One region of the Desulfitobacterium elongatum genome, then DNA from elsewhere that is predicted to be linked to it. Evidence: riboswitches for the same ligand, from Rfam matches in the RefSeq annotation. Region 1 holds a riboswitch; each other region holds the start of a gene.

Region 1 (5,644 bases):
TACTGGTGCAATCATGGGCTCGGGGGGCTTAGTGGCCCTGGGGACTAATAGCTGCATGGTCGACATGGCTCGGCATATGATACATTTTATGGCTCATGAATCCTGTGGAAAGTGTGTATTCTGTCGGGATGGATTACCAGAGCTGGAGTCTCTTCTGATGGAGCTATGTATCGGCAAGGCTCAGGAGGGAATTTTAGAAGAGATCGAGGAGCTTAGCAGAGCTATAGCGGACTCAGCTTTGTGCGGTCTGGGCCAGACAGCTGTTAATCCAGTTTTGACTACCTTAAAGGACTTTTATATTGAATACCAGGCGCATCTAAGGGGTTGTTGCCCGGCAGTTCATTGCAAACCCCTTATCGATTTTGAGATTAATTTAACCTCTTGTAGAGATTGCAAGGCTTGTTATCTGGTTTGCCCCAGCGGTGCAGTAAAAATAAGATCGGGCCAGGAACGGTATGTAGTAGATCGACAGCTCTGCACCAAGTGCTGGGCATGCTATGAGACCTGCCCCTTTGATTGCATAAAGATCACTTCGGAGGAATTCATGTGGAAGAATTCGTAGAAATAGTCGTAGATGAGCAAAATGTGCATGTGCGACGTAATATCCCCTTGCTACATGCTTTAAAAGAAAGAAACATAATTTTGCCTTCTATGTGTTATAACTTAAGACTGGAATCTTATGGGAGCTGCGGTCTTTGTATATTGGAAGTACACGAGGGCGATGCCTGGAAGGTGCAACATGCTTGTCTGATGCTAGCTGAAGAAGGATTACGGATCCGGACCAGGAGTACGCGTATATCAAAGTTGCAGGCTCGGGCAGCTCAGCTTTTACTGAAAAGAGGACCTTTTTTAAAGCAAGAAGCTGGAGAATTATTGTTTTCATTGATTAGTCAATCAGAGGAAAGCAATAATTCGGGTTCTCAAAAGGAAATCAATGTGGGGTGTATTCTGTGCGGGCTTTGCGTTAGAATATGCAGGAAAATTGGCAAGAACCAGTTGGTGTTTTTGGGTAAAGGGAAAAACCTTCGGGTCGGACTGGTTGAAGGTAGCCAAACTGATAGCTGCAACCGCTGCAAGGCTTGCTGCCATATTTGCCCGACAGGATTTATTAGCCATGATGCCCGGCAAGTGTTTACATCCCACTTATATAGATAAAGCCAAGCAATAAAAAATCTAATAATAAAGTAAGTTTTACGATTCGCTCCAGTACAAATAGTAATAAAGGTTTTTTTCCCCTTATATCTATTATATAATTCATGTAAAGCCTGAAGACTGCATTTGGGTTAGCCCTATGGTATATCCCATATTTCAGGGATACTAAGAAACAAGGAGGAGAACTATGTCTGCCACACTGCTCAAAGCCAGCAAAGACGAGGCGATCTTTGAGATCAACATCGATGCAAAGACCTTTGAAAAAGCATTAATGGAAGAGTACCATAAAGCCACGGCGGCAAAAGATAAAAAATCAGCGCCCGCGTTCCTGAGTAACGAGGTGCGGTTGGGACAATATCCTGAGCTGGAGAAAATAGCAGGCAAGGCGTTAGAAAGTCTTATGCCTTCCTATTATATGAGCGCAATTAAGGAATTGGGGCTTCATCCCATCACGTTCCCAAAGGTCATGCCAAAGACTATGGCACTGGGGCAGCCCTGCATCGTCGAAGTCCGTGTTGGCCTTGAACCCGAATTCGAGCTGAAACAGTTTGAAGGGTTGGAGGCCACTTATACACCGGTTATTGTCACTGAAGACGACATGGCACAGCAGTTGGCCGGCCTGCGCAAGCAGCATGGTGCTGAAAACGATGACGCAAAACTGCTCGAAAAGCTCCCCTTTAATTCCATCGAAGCGCTAACAGAAGAGATTCGTAGCTCTTTCAAGGCGATGGCCCAAGAAAAAACGCATATCCACAAAAAAGAAGCCGTGATGAAACAACTCCTAGAAGCAAATCCCTTTACCCTTCAAGAAGAGATCATAGAGCAGCAGATCATGATCGAGATTAATCAGATCCGCATGCAGATGGGACCGCAAGTCATGGAAAACTACATGAAATCTTCTGGCCGCACAATGGACGATCTCAGAAAAGAAGTCCGCCCCCAGGCTGAAACAACGGTTAAAAAGAACCTGCTTCTCAATGCCATCGCCGAAAAGATTTCACCCGAAGTCACCGAAGAAGACATTAAAGAAGCCATCTCCAAACAACAGGGTTCTTTCATGGGACTCACTGCTGATTATGAAACACGCCGCAAGAGTATTGAGGGGATACCTGGGGCCTTAGATCAGATTAAGCATTCCATACGACTAGAAAAGGTTGCCGACTATATTGTTACCAAAGCTATCCTTTACGAAAATAAACCCACGAATATTATGAACGAACTTCCCGAGTATTTGAAATAAATCTTATAACTTAATAGGCAAACTAAAGTTTACCTCACAAGTAGTAAGGACAGCCGGATTCTGGCTGTCCATTGATTTTATCGATTACAATAAAGCTTCAAAATCATGGATCACTTGATAGATGGGGGTACTTACAGCACCTATGAAGGGATCACGGTCTGCCGCATCGTGTAATAATCGGGTATTAAAACCTTGTTGTTTCATTATAATTCTCTCGTTTTAAAGATTGCTCTAAGTCGATAATTAAATCTTCAACCCCCTCAATTCCAACCGATAAGCGCAGGAGGCGGTCATCCACCCCAAGTCGCTCGCGGACTTCCTGTGGAATATCTGCATGAGTTTGGGTGGACGGGTAAGTGATTAAGGATTCAACACCGCCAAGACTTTCGGCATAGGAAATAATCTGGAGGGATTTCAGAACCTGCGGAATTAAGGTGGCATCTGTCACTCGAAAAGAAAGCATGGCGCCAAACCCGGAGGCTTGCGCCAACTGAGTACAGTATCCAGGGTGGGTCTCGAGACCGGGGTAGTATACGTCTGTTACAGAGGGATGATTAACTAACCATTGGGCAATTTGCTTGGCGTTTTCCTCTTGAGCCTTCATGCGCAGTGCTAAAGTTTTTAGGCCTCTGATCATTAACCAAGAATCTTGGGGACCCAGTATAGCTCCTAGAGAATTTTGCAATCTCGCAAAGCGTGTGGTTAATTCCTCGCCTTTTACGACCACAAGGCCAGCAATGATGTCATTATGTCCTCCCAAATACTTCGTGCCACTGTGGATTACAATATCTGCGCCTAAGTTAAGTGGTTTTTGAAAAAACGGGGTAAGAAACGTGTTGTCCACAATATTCAAGAGTCCGTGTGAATGGGCCAGGGAAGCAATTCCATAAAGATCTGCAATCTTCATTAAGGGGTTCGTCGGAGTTTCAGAAAAAATGGCTTTTGTGTTCGGGAGAATTTGCCTTTCAATCTCTTCAAGGTTGCTGGTATCGACAAAGCTCACCTGTAGTCCGAAGCGGTTGAATACTTCGTTCAGGATGCGATAGGTTCCGCCATAAAGATCCTCTGTGACGATGAGATGATCCCCTTGGGAAAATAAGCTTAGAATGGTGGTTATGGCTCCCATGCCCGAGGAAAAAGCATAACCTTTTGTTCCTTCTTCTAAGCGAGCAATGGCATCTTCAAGCACTTGACGTGTTGGGTTGGCGGTACGGGAATAGTCAAACCCAGTACTTTCACCTAAACCTGGATGAGCAAAGGTTGATGAATTGTAGATTGGAAAGCTGATCGCCCCCTTGGGGTCTATACGATTTCCGATTTGTGCAAGTTCAGTTAAAATGTTCAATTCTATTTCCTCCTTGATAAGCTTGAAGATATAAAAACAAACCTCTCTTCAGACAGAAAAGAGGTTTGTTTTCTCTCATCTGTTAGGATTGTCATCCTACAGGAATTAGCACCATGCTTTAATCGCTGGTTGCCGAGCATCATCGGGCCAGTCCCTCCGCCACTCTGGATAAGAGCAGATATTCAGTTCAATATTTTTTCGTGTTGAGAAATGCGAGGAAAAACTCGCTTCTGATTAATTTAACCTTAGTGAAACTTCCCAAGAAAATGAAAACGACCTCAAAAAGAGGTCGTGGTTTTACTTCACGTCCTCTTATCTTCGAACAAGGTTCTCTGGAATTAGCACCTCGCATAATGCAGGTTGCCGGGCTTCATCGGGCCAGTCCCTCCGCCACTCTTGATAAGAGTTGTCAGATATTTAATTGTTGGAATCAACCAGATATCAAAATCTTATCGTATATGATAATCTAATGAGTAAGTATTTGCAACAGATATAATCGGGCATATACGGTTGTTTGAGATAAATATAATTGAATATCTTTGTTTTTCTTGATAGGATTATATAGGAGGATTAATTTCCAAGTTGTGGTTTATAGAGATCAGATAATCATATACAATTACAGAAGATCCACAAGTGCAGATGCCTTGAAAGGATTCAGTAAATAATCTATAATCCAAGTATTAAGATTGGAATAGTCGGAGGACATTTCGATACATTCGGAGGGGTTAAGTATGGAATCTAAACTGAATCATTTAAAACAAATCATACGTGAAATGGAATCGGTCATCGTAGCTTTTTCTGGCGGAGTTGACAGCACCTTTCTTTTAAAGGTTGCACATGAAGTCTTAGGTGAAAGATGCCTCGCTATTATTGGCTCATCTGAAACTATGCCTACATCAGACTACACTACCGCTATGAATCAGGTTAAGGTCATCGGGGCTAAACATCAAGTCATAAAGACTGAGGAATTAGCGAAGGCGGAGTTTGTTTCTAATCCCAAAAATCGCTGTTTTCATTGCAAAAACGAATTGTTTTCAAAGCTTCTAAGTATCGCTCGAGAAAAGGAGATTCAATGGGTAGTCGATGGAAGTAATGCGGATGATTTAAAAGATTATCGACCGGGAATGCAGGCTGCTAGAGCATTGGGTGTCCGAAGTCCGTTACAGGAAGCGGGCTTAAGTAAAGATGAAATTCGTCTGCTTTCAAAGGAAATGGGGCTCTCAACATGGGACAAACCCTCAAGTCCCTGCCTCTCCTCACGTTTCCCTTATGGCGAGGAAATAACAATCGAAAAACTACAGCGTGTCGAAAAGGCAGAGACATACTTAAATGAGCTAGGGTTCAGAAATTTGAGAGTTAGACATCATCAGGACATAGCACGTTTGGAAGTTCCCAAAGCAGATTTTTCTAAGCTCATAGAAGCCGATTCTGAGGCCCTTGTAGGGAAGCTCAAAGAGCTTGGATTCACTTACGTTACGCTTGATCTAGAAGGTTTTCGGAGTGGTAGCTTAAACCAAAGCCTTTAATTTAATAACAGATAAGTGATGATTATTAGCCCAATAGTCACCGTGCCAGCTATAAGATAAAGAAAGGTTTTACTCATCAGTTTTGGAGTAAACCTTTCTTTTTTTGTCTCACTATCTTTCATACTGACACTTCCCTTCCAAGTTTACCCTACTAGAAATTGACGGCGAATTGACACTATATTTAATTGCAAGAAACATACCAAAAGGATATTATTGACTTATTCAGAGATTTGCTGTGAATTTAACAGGATTATAGAGTTATTAAGTGTAGGTTGCAGGTTCTTATGTAAGAATAACTGTAGGAAAACCTACAATCTTGCCTCATTTCGTACATTTGTCCGATGACTAATCGCCACTAAGACTCCCGCTTCTTAAGAGGGA
Region 2 (5,644 bases), 200 kb from region 1:
GATCATAAACTAATACATCATCGCCCTCAGCCTGTGCAGGGAAAAACTGATAGATCCCCTGAGGCTTAATCCAGCCCTTTCCCTTGGCTTCCTCTAGGGTTTGCTCCACAATCCGATAGACTTCTAGTGCTTGATTATCTCCCTCTTTCAAGCGCTCTTCCACATTTCCCTTTAGACCTAAGTGCTTGCCTAAGAGTAATTTAAGGTTAAGATAGGGCTGAATATAGCTTAACGGGTAATTCTTGAAGACATGACGCTCACAATTAGGTGGAATCATCGGTGTATAGTTCCATTGATTTCTACTCTTCATTTCTCATACCTTCTTACCCAAATGCCGATTTACCAATTCTAGTCCATGCATTGCATCTCTAGCATAGAGCACTAGACCTTCATATTCAGGAGCAATCCTATTTTCGGTAAAACGAGCGGATAAGGCGGCGCCTCCTACAAGAAGGGGGATGTGTATCCCCGCCGTACGGAGATCCTGTGCTGTCACAGCCATTTGCTGGGCAGATTTCACTAATAGACCCGATAGACCGATTGCATCCGGCTTTTCCCTCTTACAAGCCTCGATGATTTGTTCAGGAGAAACTTTAATTCCCAAGTTAATAATCTCATATCCGTTATTGGAGAGAATAATTTCAAGTAGATTTTTCCCGATATCATGGACATCCCCTTTAACGGTAGCCAACAGGATCTTCCCCTTCAATGCTCCCTCGTTCTTTCCAAGATGAGGTTCTAAATAGTCTACTGCAGCTCTCATGACTTCGGCACTCTGCAAGACTTCTGCAACGATAAGCTGATTTCCGTTAAAAAGCTTTCCGACCTCATCCATTCCGGCCATTAAAGGCCCATTTATGAGCTCAAGTGCAGAATATAGTTTAAGTCCTTCTTCTAAATCAGAGATTAAGCCGTCCTTCGACCCTTCGACGATATATTGAGCTAAACGTTCTTCTACAGATAGAATCTTACCCGGATCCTTAGACGTCACACTATTTTTATTCCGATAGAACTCAGCAAAACGTGCAACACTTTCATCATTCGTATTAAATAAAAGTTCTTCGGAAAGTTGTCGTTCGGTTTCAGGGATGGACGCATACCGCTGAAGCTTCTCCGCATTCACGAGGGCATAATCCAAGCCTGCCTTTGTCGCATGATACAAAAAGACGGCATTCAAGACTTCCCTCCCGGCTGCTGGTAAGCCAAAGGAAACATTGCTAACTCCTAGAATAGTTTTGCACTCAGGGAACTCCTGCTTAATGAGCCGAATTCCTTCAATCGTCTCTTTAGCCGAACCCAGGTAGGTTTCGTCTCCTGTCGCAACAGGGAAGGTAAGTGTGTCAAAAATGATATCTTGTGTTGAGGCACCATATTCGGTCATCAATCCATAAACCCTTTTGGCAATCTCTAGCTTTCTTTCTCGGGTTAGGGCCATCCCTTTTTCATCAATCGTCCCGACAACGATAGCAGCCCCGTATCTTTTCAGAAGAGGAATAACTTCCTCGAATCGCGTTAACCCATCCTCCAGGTTAATGGAGTTAATCAGCGTTTTTCCTTGTGAGAATTTAAGTCCTAGTTCCATGACCTTCGGGTCTGTTGAGTCAATCATGAGAGGAGCCTTAACCTTTTTTACAACATAGGGTAAAAACTCGCACATATCTGTGTATTCGTCTCGATCCGGGTTCGCCAAACAAACATCGATGACTTGGGCTCCTTTCTTGGCTTGTGCTCGAGCAATCTCAGAAGCTTCATCATAGCGACCTTCCGCAATCAGATCTCGAAACTTCTTCGAACCAATGACGTTTGTCCGTTCACCCACGATAAGCGGACGATTCTCCTCTTCGACATAGACGGGTTCAAGCCCAGATACAGCACTCACCGTCCGCTGTGAAAGTGGACGAGGAGCATAATCCTTAAGCACCGCAGCCATGGCCCGGACATGTTCGGGGGTCGTTCCACAGCAACCTCCAGCCACATTGAGCCAGCCGCGCTCCGCGAAGCCAGCCATTTTCCGAGCAAGCCCTTCCGGTTCTTCATGATAATGCCCATCTTCATCCGGCAACCCGGCGTTAGGATAGCAGCTTACCCCACAGCTTGCTAATTGAGAAAGCGAACGGATGTGGTCACGCATAAATTCTGCTCCAGTTGCGCAATTAAGACCCACAGTAATCGGATCCAGATGTTCAATAGAAATATAGAAGGCTTCAATATTTTGTCCTGCAAGAGTCGTCCCCATAGGTTCGATCGTTCCCGAAATCATAATCGGAATTTTATGACCCAAGTCAGAAAAAGCCTTTTGAATTCCAACTCCGGCCGCTTTTACATTAAGTGTATCCTGGGCCGTCTCGACAATGAGGACATCCACTCCACCCTCAATCAAGGCTTTCGCCTGACGGCAATAGGCCTCACTTAAACCATCAAACGTTACTCCAGCGGTCAAGGATAGGCTCTTCGTCGTTGGACCCATAGAACCAGCGACAAAGCGTGGCTTTTCCGACGTCGAATAGGAATCAGCTACTTCTCTAGCTAGTTTTGCAGCAACTCGATTAAGTTCACTATCTTTTTCTTCCAAGGCATAATCCGCGAGAACCACGGTCGTTGCCCCGAACGTATTTGTCTCGATAATATCCGCGCCCGCTTCGAGGTACTCTTCATGGATTGAGCGGATGAGCTCAGGGCGGTTAAGATTCAAGATTTCATTACAGCCTTCGTATTCATCTCCCCCGAAATCCTTCGCGGTTAGGTTCGCTCTCTGAAGCATGGTTCCCATCGCTCCATCGAGAATGAGTATTCTCTTTTCTAGTTCCTTTTCAAATAAAGATTTCATCTCATTCTTCCTCTCCATATACAAACTTGCAAAGTGCAGCTAAGCACTGTAGATAATATGTAGAATTGCAAAAGCCTCTTCCACAACAGAAGAGGCTCACAAAATCGTTTGTAATCCTCTTATCTGCCAGAAGTAACCTTCTGCAGGAATTAGCACCATACTTAAATTCTCTCAATTTAAAAGAATTTATGCTGGTTGCCGGGTTTCATCGGGCCAGTCCCTCCACCACTCCGGATAAGAGTTTTATTGAGTTAGTATCTCGAATAAAAAGTTAAACTCATAATAACAGTTCCAAAACAGTCTGTCAATAGTACAATTCTGTACTATATCACTTCTCCGACTGGGCACACCCTCCTGCTCCTTGATTCCACTCAGAGTTATCACAAGGAAATCCAGTGTTCCCAATGTGACATTCCCGAATCGGTGAAAAATCAACTATGAAATCAAAGGGGATAAGTTGCTTACCTTGTAAACTTGATACAACGACATAAAAAGAGACCGACATGGTCTCCCTTCTAATTTCCCTTTAAAATTGCACACTTACCTTTGTCCCTTTCGGGCTTGAACGAATATCAAGGGTTGCTTTATGCCTTGCAGCAATACTATAACAAATGGCCAGGCCCAAACCCGTCCCATTATCCTTTGTTGTAAAAAACGGAGTTCCAATTTTCTCTCTAATCTCACTAGGGATACCACACCCTTGGTCTTCGACCATCAGAACAACTCTTCCATGCTTTAAATAGGTAGAAATCGTAAGGACTCCATCGGCCGACATGGCTTCTAAGCCATTACGAGTAAGATTCAAAATAAGCTGGCGAAGTTCTTTCTCATCTACGTAAGAATCCGGGATATTTCCTAGCCTGATATTTACACGTTTATCTTCCATATTTGCGTGTGCATAAATGAGTGGGTAAAGAACATTGATAATCGTGTTAATATTAACTACCTTGAAATCTACGATGCGATCTCGGCTAAGTGACAAGAATTCAGAAATGATTTGATTCGCCCGATCCAGCTCCTCTATCATGAGTTGGAAGGTTTCTCTATACATAAAATTCTCCGCTTTGGCTGAAAAAACCTGCAGATACCCTCGAACTGTCGTCATAGGGTTTCGTATCTCATGTCCTATTCCCGCTGCCATTTCGCCAATTAAATTAAGCCTTTCGAGTCGTGCCATCTCCCGCTCTATATGTTTCTTCTCAGTTATATCTTGGACGACCATGAGAAAACAGGTCTGTGTTTCTATTTGAACCGCTTCTGCAGAAAGAAGTCCAATCCTCTCTTTTCCAGATTTTGTGGTCATTCTTATATCCCAATTAAGAACTACGCCATTTTCTCTCAAGCACTTTTGAATCTTTTCTTGATCCGCTTCGTCTATTAAAGATGTAAAATCTAATAATCGCGTATCTAAAATTTCACTTCGTTCATACCCTAAGGTCTCTGTGAAGGCGTCATTAACATCAAGAACAAGCATCTCTTCCAGTGATAAGATCAACATAAGAGTAGGGCTCGCCTTAAATGCTTTGACAAATAGCTCCTCAGACGATTGACGAGCGTACTCCGATTTTTTACGTTCTAGAGCACTAAAAATGACTTCCCCGACCACTTTCAGAAGTCGCAGATCCTCCTCAGAAAAGCTTTTGTTAAGCCTGCGATTAGAAACTCCAATAAAACCAACGATTTGATCTGACTGGGTGATGGGTATATTAATGAGCATCTGAGCGTCCAGATGCTTAAATACTTTCTTCATCTCATGGGCTTCAGCGGGTTGTAGTTTATCGACCTCTTCAGAATAGAAACTACCTTTTTCACTTAATTTGCTATACCACCTAGGCAAGGCCTCGACACTTAGTTCCAAGCCTGGAAAGGGTTCAACCCCCGGCGGATTCCACTCCACAACTTTCTTGTACTTTGTCCCCCCTTGATAGAACTGGTTAATAAAAATTCGATCAATTCCTAAGAATTGACCAATAACCTCGATAGCTTGCGTGATTTCGTGGTCGATCTTATCCACGGCAAGATTAATAAATCGTGTCGATATCATGGTGACTAGTCTCTCGAATTCAATACGGCGACTCAGATTCTGTTCCGCTAACTTTCGTCCACTAATATCTTGGATTTGGGCAATCTGGTAAAGTGGATTCCCTGATTTATCGCGGACTACTGAGATGCTAGCCAATCCCCATTTGATTTCACCTGATTTATGTATATATCGTTTTTCGACATGAAAACTTGAAATTTCACCTAAAATAAGTCTATTTAGATCTTCTATGCCGACGGACAGATCTTCAGGATAGGTAATATCTTTAAAACCCATTGTAAGAAACTCATGAGGTTCATAGCCATAAAACTCACAGAAATACTGGTTCACCTTAAGATAACGGCCTTCCTTAGTCAATAAGGCCATTCCAATCGCTGCGTAATCAAAAACATTTTTATAATCTTCCGGTAACTCCATGTGCATTTAATGGTTTTCCCCCTCTCTCTAGAGCAAGTATAAATCATAAACACTATAAATTTCTTCATCATCTAATTAATAAAATACATCATCTTCCAAAATTCTGCACTATTTTCTTTTCAATTTATAACTTGATTAATGTGTAATTTCTTTCTTATTACAAGACAGACATAATCCTCAAGAATTATAGTGAAAAAGATGAAAACTACTTATCTAAGTAAAGATAAGTGTTGTTTTCATCTTTTCTCATTTCTCTATGTTGAGCTTGAAACATTTTAGTTCGTGAATCTTTCATCATTAAAAACTGGTGTAATGGGGTTTAAGCTTCCAGCTTTCAGCGCTTATTTTACAATGGTTTG
Region 3 (5,644 bases), 1.4 Mb from region 1:
GACTAGAATCTTTTCCCCGGTATCCGGTAATTCATTAAACTTCGTTCCGTAAATTGTGTTATTGTGGCAGATATAAACATAATCAGCATCCTCAGAAATCTTGAGGTTCTTTAGATCTGGTATATACGAAAACGTCTTATCTTCAGAGGAAGCTATGACATTGATCTTTCCGTATAGTTTACCTTCAGAGATTGCCTTCTTCGCCCATTGTCCAGTGTTAATGTGATCGGCTACTCTATTCTTCATCAAGTTCATGGGAATCATAGCAAACTGCTGTGAGCCTCCACCTTGAAGAAATAAGACCTTGTAATTATCCGGTATATTCATCAGATCTCTAAGATCCTTTTCAGCTTCTGCGATAATGTTCTCGAAGGCTTTCGAGCGATGACTCATCTCCATAACGGACATGCCTGTACCGTTGTAGTCTAACATCTCCTCTGCTGCTTCTCTTAGCACCTCTTCTGGTAATACGGCTGGACCCGCGGAAAAATTATAGACTCTTGCCATGAAAATCTCCTACTTTCTCATACTATTTTTATTAAAAATGACTCATCGCTACTAAAATTTTGCTACTTAAATAGTCTTCTCTCGCCCGTAATTTCTGTAAGAACTTACGAAGCCACGTCTTTCTCAGTCGGACCTCGTACCATCGAATAGGTCATTCTCATAAAATACTCCTTTTTTAAAAATTTATTGTTAAAATGTATCAAACTGGATATCTAGGGAAAAACAAAACCCACCCCATCATTGGGGCGGGAATTCCGCGGTGCCACCCAAGTTTTAACCGATTAAAGGTACATGAAAACAGACGCTTAAAAATATAAAAACCCCTCATCCCAATTAGGGACGAGAGGTTATTCCCGCGTTGCCACCCATGTTGCCAAATCGGCCAACTTATGTCCGCGCTATCGGGCGGAACCCGTCACAATTCATCATTGGCCACTCCAGGATGGAATCCTTTAGCTTCGTAGACTGACTTGCACCAACCGTCAGCTCTCTAAACTATTGAGCTTGGGACTTCCCTTCATCGTGTTAAGTATTTTTCTAGGTTATTTAGATTCTAATCTATAACAGGTCATCCTGTCAAGACTATTTTTGGCGAGTAACTCAATTTGTTTGAGCTCGCTAATTAAGTTATCATGTTTTTATCTTTTAGTATTTTTTTATATTTAGCATCTAGATGTTTTAACTTTTTTGAAAAAGACTCAAAGTCAGAAATATAAAAAAGCCTTAGAGCTTTAACCTCCAAGGCTTTTTACGTTGTACTTTATCACATTAAATTAGGCTGCTTGCTTCTTATTACCAGTTTGTAGTAATTTTTGATTTTTCTTAAAACTAAGGTATCCGCTTACGCCAATCATTTCAGCATATTTTGCGAATTTCATTACTGCTAAGTCTGTCCAAACATAACCGAAATTATTATAGGATCCGGAAGCAAAGAACTGGAGATTCATGAATAACGCTACTAAACCACCCCAGAATACTTTAAAGCCTAGAATCATGACTAAACCAATTCCAATTTCACAAGCAACAACCATGACATCAGTAAGTGCAGGCATCATATTTACGAAGAAAATATTAGCAACCCAACCATACCAATGGGTGATACCCAGTGGATCAGGATGGCCGGCAGCCGCTAGATTATTAACCATTCCTTTAATTAAACCAATCGAATTGAGTTTTCCATCAGAAAGCCATGTTGTAGCTTTGCCTATTCCTGCTTCAACCCAAGCATACCCAAAAATCACTCTTGCTACTGTAAAGACAATCACTAATAGTGCTGTTTTCCAATCCTTCATCTCTGCTTTTAAAGCATCAAAATAAGATGTCATAATATAATTCCTCCCAATATAGTGTACTGAAAATAAGAAAACCCAAATTAAAAGACAAATTATAAGAGCACTTGACTAAGATAATGGGCCCTCAAATATCCCTCCTTTAAAATTTTAACATCTAGTTGTCTCATTATTTAATAACAGGACGTTGAGACAACATTTCGATAACATTATTTTTCATTGCAATAAGCATGCCAACACGAAAGCCCGATAAATACGCGCTTATTATATCGAAATTTGTAAACTAGTTAACGTTAGAATGTTAACTCGTTGTAAACCAGTTAACATAAGGCCGGGATTTATGTTAACACCTTAAAAAGCGTTAACTATTTTAACGTTTAGCAAAATCATATTATATTTACTCTCTTATTCCTCTTCCAAAATGTTTAAAGCCAGTATCACTCTTAAAAGAGAGTTACTGGCTCATAGTTTTCCTCAGTATTATTTACTTCCCCGCTTCTAGGTTTCCCTCTAGACCTATTTCAGCCGCGACGTTCTGCATGCCTTTGATGGTTTGCTCGATAACATAATCCAAGTCCATCTTTAGCCTTTCTGCACCGTCTTCTATGACTTCACGGCTGACTCCCTCAGCGAAGCTCTTCTGCTTCCATTTCTTTTTTACGGATTTTACAGTTAAGTCAAAAAGGCTTTTACTGGGTCTAAGAAGTGCCGTGGCAGAAATAAGACCTGTCAGTTCGTCAATGGTATAAAGCACCTTTTCAACATTTTCGATGGGTTCCACTTCGTTGACAAGTTTGTAACCATGGCTTTCTATGGCCCGAATATACTCTTCAGGTAAATGCCTTGGCTCGAGTATTTCCCTCGTTTTGTGACAATGCTGTTCAGGGTACATCTCAAAATCGATATCATGTAATAGTCCAATGATGCCCCATTTTTCAGTATCTTCATTATAGAGGGAGGCAAATTGGCGCATGACAGCTTCCACTGTTATGGCATGTCTTAAAAGAGTCTCACTCTTGACATATTCGCTTAGAAGTTGCCATGCGGCTTCCCGATCGTGTTCATAATCTGGCATTGAAATTCCTTCTTTCTCAATCTATTTTTAATCCTTTGAAATTTGATTGCTCTGGCTAAGATCACATTCCTCAATTTCGTGTTTTTATTTAATCAAGTTCATTAAGATTATAGGGAGTTTCCTGATAGACATAGTAATTGAGCCAGTTTGCAAAGAGCAAATTGGAGTGACTCCTCCACTTAACGATCGGTGGTTGTTTCGGATCATCCCCCGGATAATAGTTTTGAGGGATGTTGATAGGAAGACCTCCTGCTATATCTCGGTCGTACTCAGATTTCAAGGTCAGGGGATCATATTCTGAATGGCCTGTCACAAAAATTTGCCGACCACCTTTTGTGCCCACTATATAGACGCCAGACCCCTCGGATTCAGAGAGAATCTCTAGCTCAGCAACCTTTTCGATATCTTCCCTTCTTACTTCCGTATGCCTGGAATGGGGGACATAGAAAATATCGTCAAACCCTCTGAAGAGCCTAACATTCTTTCTGTTAATGGTATGGGGAAAAACGCCAAACATCTTGGCAGGAAGTGAATACTTTGGAACACTAAATTGATGGTACAATCCAGCTTGTGCTCCCCAGCAGATGTACAGGGTCGAATAAACATGATGTTGGCTCCAGTCCATGATCTTCACTAACTCCGGCCAGAAATCAACCTCTTCAAAATCCATCTGCTCGATTGGCGCTCCAGTGACAATCATTCCGTCAAATTTCTTATCCTTAATGTTCTCAAAGGTATCATAGAATTTGACCAGATATTCTTCTGGAGTATTCTTGGAACGATGCGTTTCGGGATAAAGTAAGGTGATATCGACTTGTAACGGTGAATTGCTTAGAAGCCTCAATATTTGTGTTTCCGTGATAATTTTATTGGGCATGAGATTGAGAATCAGGATACTCAGTGGTCTAATATCCTGATGTGAAGCCCTTCCCTCATTCATGACAAAAATATCTTCATTATTTAATATTTCAGCAGCTGGTAAACCATCGGGTATGTTGATAGGCAAAGTGACTCTCCCCTTTCAAAACAAAAATCCTCATTCATACGAAAGAGGATTAATTTACACCATTTCCTCTCTCATCTATCAATGTATCCATTGCAGGAATTGGCACCGTTGTATTTTAAAAATACCGGTTGCCGGGTTTCATCGGGCCAGCCCCTCCACCACTCTTGATAAGAAGTTGATTCTATTCAATTATCGATATTAAAGAAAATAGCCATTGCTACTATATTATTACATTCTTTCATTTAAGTCAATCTGTCCTATAACAAAAGCAAAAACCGGACTCTTGACCCTTTCCCCTATCATTCGTTTGTGGCAACTGTTCGCTATGAAACAAATAAATCTCTACATATTATTACAGCACTTGGGACATCTATCTAAGACAAGGCATATTATGTACTATCTAACGAAGGGAGGTTGAAAGTATGGCAGTGGGGTTAGATGGAGTTATGCGTCATGGTGAGAAATTAGAAGGTATCGCAATCGTAGTTGTAATCATTCTTCTGCTTATTGCGATGGGAATTGCATTCTAAAAGAGTTCTAATCTGATGTGAGAGGAGGAGATCAATTTGTACGGCATGGGTTATGGTGGCGGATGTTGCAACCCAATTGTTATGGGCGGAGGTCAATGTGTTGGCGCAGCTATTATTGCCATTGCTATTTTGATCCTTATCGCCCTCGGCGTAATCTTCTAAATTAAGGATGCTTGGGCATCAATCTGAATAAGAGAAAGGAGATTGAGGTATGTTTGGTTTTAGGCGTTTTGGATTCTTTCCGTTTTTTTTCCCGTTTTTTCCCTTCTTTTTCCCATTTTTCTTCTTTGGTCACCGTCGGAGATTCTAACAACGAAAGGCCGGATATCCCGGCCTTTTTCTTTGCTATAACTCCTTTATATACGCAGTGCTGCCAAGTCAAACTTTGGTACGATTCCCTCTTGCATGGCCCGACTCAAGAGTGCAGTAATAGCCTCATATCCTTTTTCGCCTAAATCCTCGGAATACTCATTCACGTAAAGATTGATATGAGCGTTTGCCACTTCACTGGACAACTCTTGGGCGTGTTGTAGCACGTACTCCCGGGACTCCTGCGGATGGGCCCACGCATATTTAACTGATGCTCTGATCCATCCGGAGATAGCATCCAAATCCAAGGACCGACGAGCAATAATCGCTCCCAGTGGAATCGGTAAACCGGCATCTGACTCCCACCAGCTCCCTAAATCAGCCAAGAGCTTTAGACCATACTCAGGGTATGTAAAGCGTGCCTCATGAATGACTAGTCCTGCGTCAATTGCCCCATCGCGTACCGCAGGCATAATCTCGTCGAAGGGCATAACAACAATTTCACCTATGCCCCCTGGAACTTGCTGAGCTGCCCATAGCCTAAACAGTAAGTAGGCGGTGGATCGTTCACTGGGCACAGCTACACGTCGTCCCTTCAAGCCCGCTGGTCCCTTATCAGCAGCGCTTTCGTCTGAGGTCAGTACCAGTGGCCCACATCCTCTCCCCAAGGCGCCACCGCAAGGTAACAAAGCATATTCAGACAACACCCAGGGCAGTGCAGCGTACGAAATTTTTACCACGTCCGGGCCTTTTGAGCTGGCTGCCAAACTATTTGTTATATCTATATCTGCGTAAGTTACATCAAGTTTCGGTGCATCAGGAATGAGTCCGTGGACCCATGCGTGAAAAATGAACGTGTCGTTAGGACAAGGTGAAAAGGCAATTTTCATAGTAACTCCTCCAATACTGTATAAGCTTTTTCCAAAAC
Region 4 (5,644 bases), 740 kb from region 1:
TGGTAGGGTCATTAGGAATACTAACAGTTGCTCCCGTTTTAACTTCATCGAGTGATTTATAGGTCTTTGAATAAATGCCCATGGGTGCTGTTGGAACGGAGATCAAGGCCGTTAAATCCATCTTATTCTCTTTTTCAAAGTTTTCCATGTAAATTGTGTGCTGGAATAGATTGGCTTGAATATCGCCATTATTCAATGCTTTATTGGGTTGGATGTAATCGCTGAACTCAACAACTTTTACGGTATAGCCCAATTTTTCTAAACCAGGTTTAATGGCTTTTGTCACCATGTCACTGTAAGGACCAGCAGTAGCACCAAATTTGATTTCTTTGGATGTTGTGCTTGCCGTTTGTCCACCACTTTTGCTACTGCCGCAAGCGGTTAAAACTCCTACCACTAAAAGTAAAGTCAATACGGTTAACCATTTTCTCATCTTATCTTCCCTCTTTCTTCTTATTTTCTTTTATCTACAACTTTGGCAATAAAATCACCAGCAAATTGGATAAGCTGAACTAAAATAACTAAAATCAAAACGGTTGAAATCATGATAGTGTTGTCATAGCGATAATAGCCGAAGCGAATGGCCAAATCACCTATTCCGCCACCGCCAACTGTACCGGCCATGGCCGAAAAACCAATCAAACTAATGAGTGTTAAGGTAACACCAGAAATAATTCCGGATCTAGCTTCGAGGAGCAGCACTTCCTTGATGATCATCCAGGGAGTTGCACCAGCGGCTATCGCAGCCTCAATGACTCCTTTATCAATCTCACGTAAAGCCGTTTCCACGATACGTGCAAAAAATGGAATTGCAGCAACAGAAAGGGAAACACTTGCTGCAGTAGGGCCGATGGTCGTACCCACTAGAAAGTCTGTCAAGGGAATGAGTGCGACAAGTAAAATGATGAACGGAATCGATCGTACCAAATTAACGACAAATCCTAAAACATTTTGAAGCACCCGATTTTCCAAGAACAAGCCTTTGTCAGTGATATATAAGAAGATTCCGATGGGCAAGCCAATTAAAATCGCGACAACCAAGGAGATGGAAATCATATAGATGGTTTGAATAAACGCTGAATTGATTTCAGGGATAAGTTCTACAAAATGATTAAATTCAAAGCCCATTTTGTAACACCTCCACTTGTACTGCCCTGCTTTCGATATACTGTAGGGCCTTTGCGATTTCTTCCTTTTGCCCGTTTAGTTCCATAATAAAGATGCCAAGCGGCAATTCTTGAATATATTCAATGGAACCATGGAGGAAATTACCGTGAACGTTAAATTTCTGGAGCGTATCGGAAATGACACCCTCTCCAGCGACCTCTCCCTTGAAGGTCACCTTGATAATTGGTCCTTTGCAGCTCTCTAAGATAACCTCTGGGATTTCGAAGGAAACAACACTCGCTATGAATTCTTTGGTGAGTTCGGCTTTCGGGTTTGCAAATATATCATAGACAGAGCCTTCTTCGATAACTTTTCCGTCTTGCATGATTGCCATTCGGTCGCAAATTTCCTTCACAACGTTCATTTCATGAGTGATCAAAACAATCGTTATATTAAGCTCTGTATTAATCTTTTTTAATAAATTTAGGATTGATTTTGTCGTCGTCGGGTCTAGGGCTGAAGTGGCTTCATCACATAAAAGTACAGTGGGATTATTAGCAAGGGCACGAGCGATACCTACCCTTTGTTTTTGTCCTCCGCTCAGCTGTGAAGGATAGACATCTCTTTTGTCGGCTAGACCGACCATTTCGAGGAGTTCTTCAACTCTCTCTTTAATTTTCACTGTCGGTACTTTAGCAGCTTTAAGGGAAAATGCTACGTTCTCAAACACCGTTTTTTGACTGATCAAATAGAAATGCTGAAAAATCATCCCTATTTTTAAGCGTGCACGGCGTAGGTCTTCACTGTTTAAGGAAGTAAGATCCTTCCCGTTAACGAAAATGCTCCCTGAGGTTGGCCTTTCTAACAGGTTAATACAGCGAATCAATGAACTTTTTCCAGCGCCTGAGTAACCAACGATTCCAAAAACTTCACCTTCTTGAACAGTCAAGGACACATTATCGACTCCCTTTACTGTTCCATTCTTTGTATCATAAACCTTTGAGAGATTACGAATTTCAATCATATCATTCCCTCCTTTTTATCAGTAGTTTAAAAAATGTCCCTTTCAAACTGAAAGGGACATCGAAAATATCTCTGTTTCGACTTATCTTTCAGAATGTTAGTCATTCTGCAGGATTTAGCACCTTCCCAAATAGGGGGTTGCCGGACGTCATAGGGCCAGTCCCTCGGTCACTCTGAATAAGGATAACTCTATATTTAGTTGTAAAATAATACTAAGTATTCCTATACGACTATTTACACTTAGCTATTGATTGGATTTATACTATTACATAACAGAAGTAATGTCAATAGATTTCTTTAAAATAGATATCTTCCAAGTGATACCTTGCAGAGAGGAAGGGGAACACGTAATAAGGGGACGGGACATCGTTTCATGTTGTGGCCCGTCTAAAGATGCAAAACTTTTTTGTCAAATTAGCTCATAATGTCCGTAATGCGAAGACGGGTACGCCGCAGGCAGAGGTGATTCAAACGGTTTGATGAGCTGGATATAGATGGACTCAGGCGTCTTCTTCAGAGCGGATGTCGGGAGTCTGGCTGATCTCAAAACTAAAGTTTCTCTACAAAAACCGGAGGTTCCAATTATGGAAGCTCCGGTTTTTGTTCTAATATGACCCAAGTTTAGCGAGGATATATGCGGTGTTTAATATGTATTTCCCCTGCGTTGTAAAGTAATCAATATTTGTCAAGTCTGCTATCTTTTGAAGACGATAACGTAATGTGCTGGGATGAATATGCAGATCAGCAGCAGCTTTTTCCAATGTACCAATGGTAAGACACTTTTCCAAGGTAAGAAAAAGCTCTGTTTGATACTTTTTATCATAATTTTCTAGAGGAAGAATTACATTTCGCTTTAAGAATGTATGCTCATCGGTATTGAGCATGTGGGAAGCCATACGTATTTCGAGGTAATCTCTATAAACGTGAATGGATTGATCAGGAAAAAATGCTTTTCCAAACCGAATCGCTTGCTTTGCCGCCTCGTAACAATGAGGGATTCCGGTTAAATCGGTTTCAATCATACTACACCCAATATACATATGGTTTTTTATTTCGGAGAGTTCAGACAAATTATCCAATACACTTCTCATGGTGTCTTCCCTCATATGACACGATGTGCTTGGAAAAGAAACAAAAGCCATATATCCATCTGCAACTGAATGAACCAAGCTTTTTGGGAAAAGAGCTTGTATATAACGAGAGATTGATTGCAGCCTTGAACGGAAAATATACGGGCTTTCCTGCTTTATTTTCGACTTAGAGGTCAAAACCAGAACATAGTAGTTTGTGTTTGGAATAACCCCTAGAAGTTGTAGTCGATCACGAACAATATCTTCATCAGAATGATGGAACAGAAGCTCATCAATGATAGCGGTGGTCATGCGCTGTTCAGTTTCTAAGACAAGCTGCTTTTCGAGCAACTTGATGGATATAAATGAAACCATCTGTTGGATAAACAACAATTCGCGTTCGTTGATTTGTGCGTCTTTTTGCAAGAGGAAATAACCTATGATGTTGTTATGAGCTAGGCATGGAAATACAAAATAATTTTTAATTGATATATAAGCTAAGCCGTTACGAACCAACTTCTTTTTATTGATTATTTCTTCTCCCAGAATTAAGGCTTTTATATCTTCTAAAGGTTCGGTATTCGTTTCGGGATACTGCGCCAGTATTTCCCAACAGGCAGATAGACAAGCACAGTTGCCTTCTAAATGTTTTCCAATGATCTTGATGAAATAGTCAAGCTTTTCGCCGCATAAAACAGCGCGATAAAGTTGTTCATGTTGTTCATTGATCCCTTTAATTATATTGAATTGGTAATTAATGATCTCTGAAGTGACGGCAGAAATAATATCTCTAAAAGGCAAATCCTTATCACTGATTACAAATAAGGGCAGTTTATATTCTTCTGCAATCTTTATGATGCTTTTCGGAACCTTGTCGATAAAGCGGTTAATTTTCAGGATAATTCCGCTGATGTTCTTTTTTGCAAGTTTAGTAACAACCTCTGGAATAAGCTCAAGGTTATCCCGATAAGTGTAAAAGGTTGTCAAAACCAACAGACCGTTACCCAGGTTTTTGTCTGCAAAGTCAGGAACTTCCAATACGGTTATATATTGAAGTTCACGTCCCAGTCCGTCTGCGCCGGCGATTAAATGGATTTCATTCTTAAATATTTCTAGATTGCAGAGATCTGAAACATGGATACTCATTTTTTGCCTCCCATGCTTCTTTTTATCTTTGTTTAAAAAGCATTGTGTGCAGCGGAAGTCGCTGAAGTTTCCCTTATTAAAGTTTTCCTATATTAACTTAGACTAGCATAGGAGAACGATATACGTCAATTCTGAATATTCGTAGAAAACTAGGAAAGAATCATGCTTTACTTAGAAGCTTTCAAGGAAGACACCACTGTAAGATTTCGATAAAATTTAATCAAGTCATCAAAATAGAAATGTAATCAATACACAAAAAAAGATTCAAAGGAGGTTGGTTTACGATGACGAATGTTGGTATTACATCAATTGGAGCATATATTCCGTATTACTCGATGGATCGGAATATGATAGCAAGAGCATGGGGTGCGCGCGGTCTTAAGGGTGAGAGAAGCATGGCCAATTCCGACGAAGACAGCGTAACCATGGCTGTGGAGGCGGCGATAGACTGTTTTCGTTTTGTTGACAGAAATGATATCGGTGCCTTGTATTTTGCGTCAACTACCGCACCGTATGCAGAAAAGTCCCATGCGAGCTTGATCGCCACCGTATGTGATTTAAGCCACGATGTGTTTACGACGGACTTCGCAAACTCCATGCGATCGGGAACAAGTGCACTGAAAGCCGCCGTGGATGCGGTCTTGGCGCAATCGTCCGGACAAGCACTTGTCACGGCTGCAGACTGCCGAAACGGTTATCCGAAATCAAGCCAGGAGCAGTTGTTCGGTGATGCTGCGGCAGCGGTTGTAATCGGTACGGAAAATGTGATTGCTGAAGTAGTGTGCTTTTCCACTGTTAACAATGAGATTACGGATGTCTGGAGAAATAGTCAGGAAAAGTTCATCAACAATGCGGAACAAAGATTCGTAACGGAAAAAGGCTATATGACTGCGATGTCGTTGGCCGTCAAAGATGCTTTAAAGAAAGCAGGGCTGGCCCAAGAGGACATATCCAAAGTTGTTTTTACAAGTCCAGGATTTAAGGAGAACCTTCAGCTTGCTAAAAAATTGGGGTTCAATGAGATACAGGTTCAAGATAATTTGATGATGAATGTCGGCGACTGTGGAACGGCGCAGCCACTATTGCTATTAGCCGCTGCCTTGGAGGAAGCTAAGCCCGATGACAGAATCCTTTTGGCCTCTTATGGAAATGGTGCCGATGTATTTGTGTTTACGGTTACTTCTAACATTAATATGATCAAAAGAATGCCCACCCTTCATAAGTATCTGGAAAACAGGAAGAAATTTGAAGATTACGGTAGATTTCTTTCCTTTCGCGGAATCTTAACTGCAGTTCCC

The links. A riboswitch is a leader RNA that binds a small molecule or an ion and turns the genes downstream of it on or off. The one in region 1 is predicted to bind S-adenosylmethionine.
Region 2: it holds a riboswitch for S-adenosylmethionine, as region 1 does, so the genes downstream of both, metH (methionine synthase) here and ACZ42W_RS17495 (PLP-dependent transferase) in region 1, are expected to answer to the same signal.
Region 3: it holds a riboswitch for S-adenosylmethionine, as region 1 does, so the genes downstream of both, metA (homoserine O-acetyltransferase MetA) here and ACZ42W_RS17495 (PLP-dependent transferase) in region 1, are expected to answer to the same signal.
Region 4: it holds a riboswitch for S-adenosylmethionine, as region 1 does, so the genes downstream of both, ACZ42W_RS20860 (methionine ABC transporter ATP-binding protein) here and ACZ42W_RS17495 (PLP-dependent transferase) in region 1, are expected to answer to the same signal.

What each region holds. Positions count from the first base shown of each region.
Region 1 covers NZ_AP038772.1:3,692,220-3,697,863, reverse strand. Annotated here, with positions in the region: gene ACZ42W_RS17510 (NADH-ubiquinone oxidoreductase-F iron-sulfur binding region domain-containing protein) at 1-562, shown strand, start outside; gene ACZ42W_RS17505 (2Fe-2S iron-sulfur cluster-binding protein) at 547-1,155, shown strand; gene ACZ42W_RS17500 (trigger factor) at 1,340-2,392, shown strand; gene ACZ42W_RS17495 (PLP-dependent transferase) at 2,577-3,743, opposite strand; SAM riboswitch class I at 3,810-3,912, opposite strand; SAM riboswitch class I at 4,047-4,143, opposite strand; gene larE (ATP-dependent sacrificial sulfur transferase LarE) at 4,469-5,263, shown strand.
Region 2 covers NZ_AP038772.1:3,888,561-3,894,204, forward strand. Annotated here, with positions in the region: gene ACZ42W_RS18430 (vitamin B12 dependent-methionine synthase activation domain-containing protein) at 1-310, opposite strand, end outside; gene metH (methionine synthase) at 314-2,827, opposite strand; SAM riboswitch class I at 2,944-3,068, opposite strand; gene ACZ42W_RS18440 (hypothetical protein) at 3,156-3,332, opposite strand; gene ACZ42W_RS18445 (PAS domain S-box protein) at 3,354-5,291, opposite strand; gene ACZ42W_RS18450 (fumarylacetoacetate hydrolase family protein) at 5,583-5,644, opposite strand, start outside.
Region 3 covers NZ_AP038772.1:323,899-329,542, reverse strand. Annotated here, with positions in the region: gene serC (3-phosphoserine/phosphohydroxythreonine transaminase) at 1-507, opposite strand, end outside; gene ACZ42W_RS01510 (DoxX family protein) at 1,281-1,832, opposite strand; gene ACZ42W_RS01505 (HDIG domain-containing metalloprotein) at 2,281-2,871, opposite strand; gene metA (homoserine O-acetyltransferase MetA) at 2,960-3,877, opposite strand; SAM riboswitch class I at 3,946-4,051, opposite strand; gene ACZ42W_RS01495 (hypothetical protein) at 4,444-4,569, shown strand; gene ACZ42W_RS01490 (1,4-dihydroxy-6-naphthoate synthase) at 4,764-5,606, opposite strand; gene ACZ42W_RS01485 (futalosine hydrolase) at 5,603-5,644, opposite strand, start outside.
Region 4 covers NZ_AP038772.1:4,432,647-4,438,290, reverse strand. Annotated here, with positions in the region: gene ACZ42W_RS20870 (MetQ/NlpA family ABC transporter substrate-binding protein) at 1-433, opposite strand, end outside; gene ACZ42W_RS20865 (methionine ABC transporter permease) at 454-1,128, opposite strand; gene ACZ42W_RS20860 (methionine ABC transporter ATP-binding protein) at 1,118-2,131, opposite strand; SAM riboswitch class I at 2,210-2,314, opposite strand; gene ACZ42W_RS20855 (PucR family transcriptional regulator) at 2,736-4,346, opposite strand; gene ACZ42W_RS20850 (hydroxymethylglutaryl-CoA synthase family protein) at 4,631-5,644, shown strand, end outside.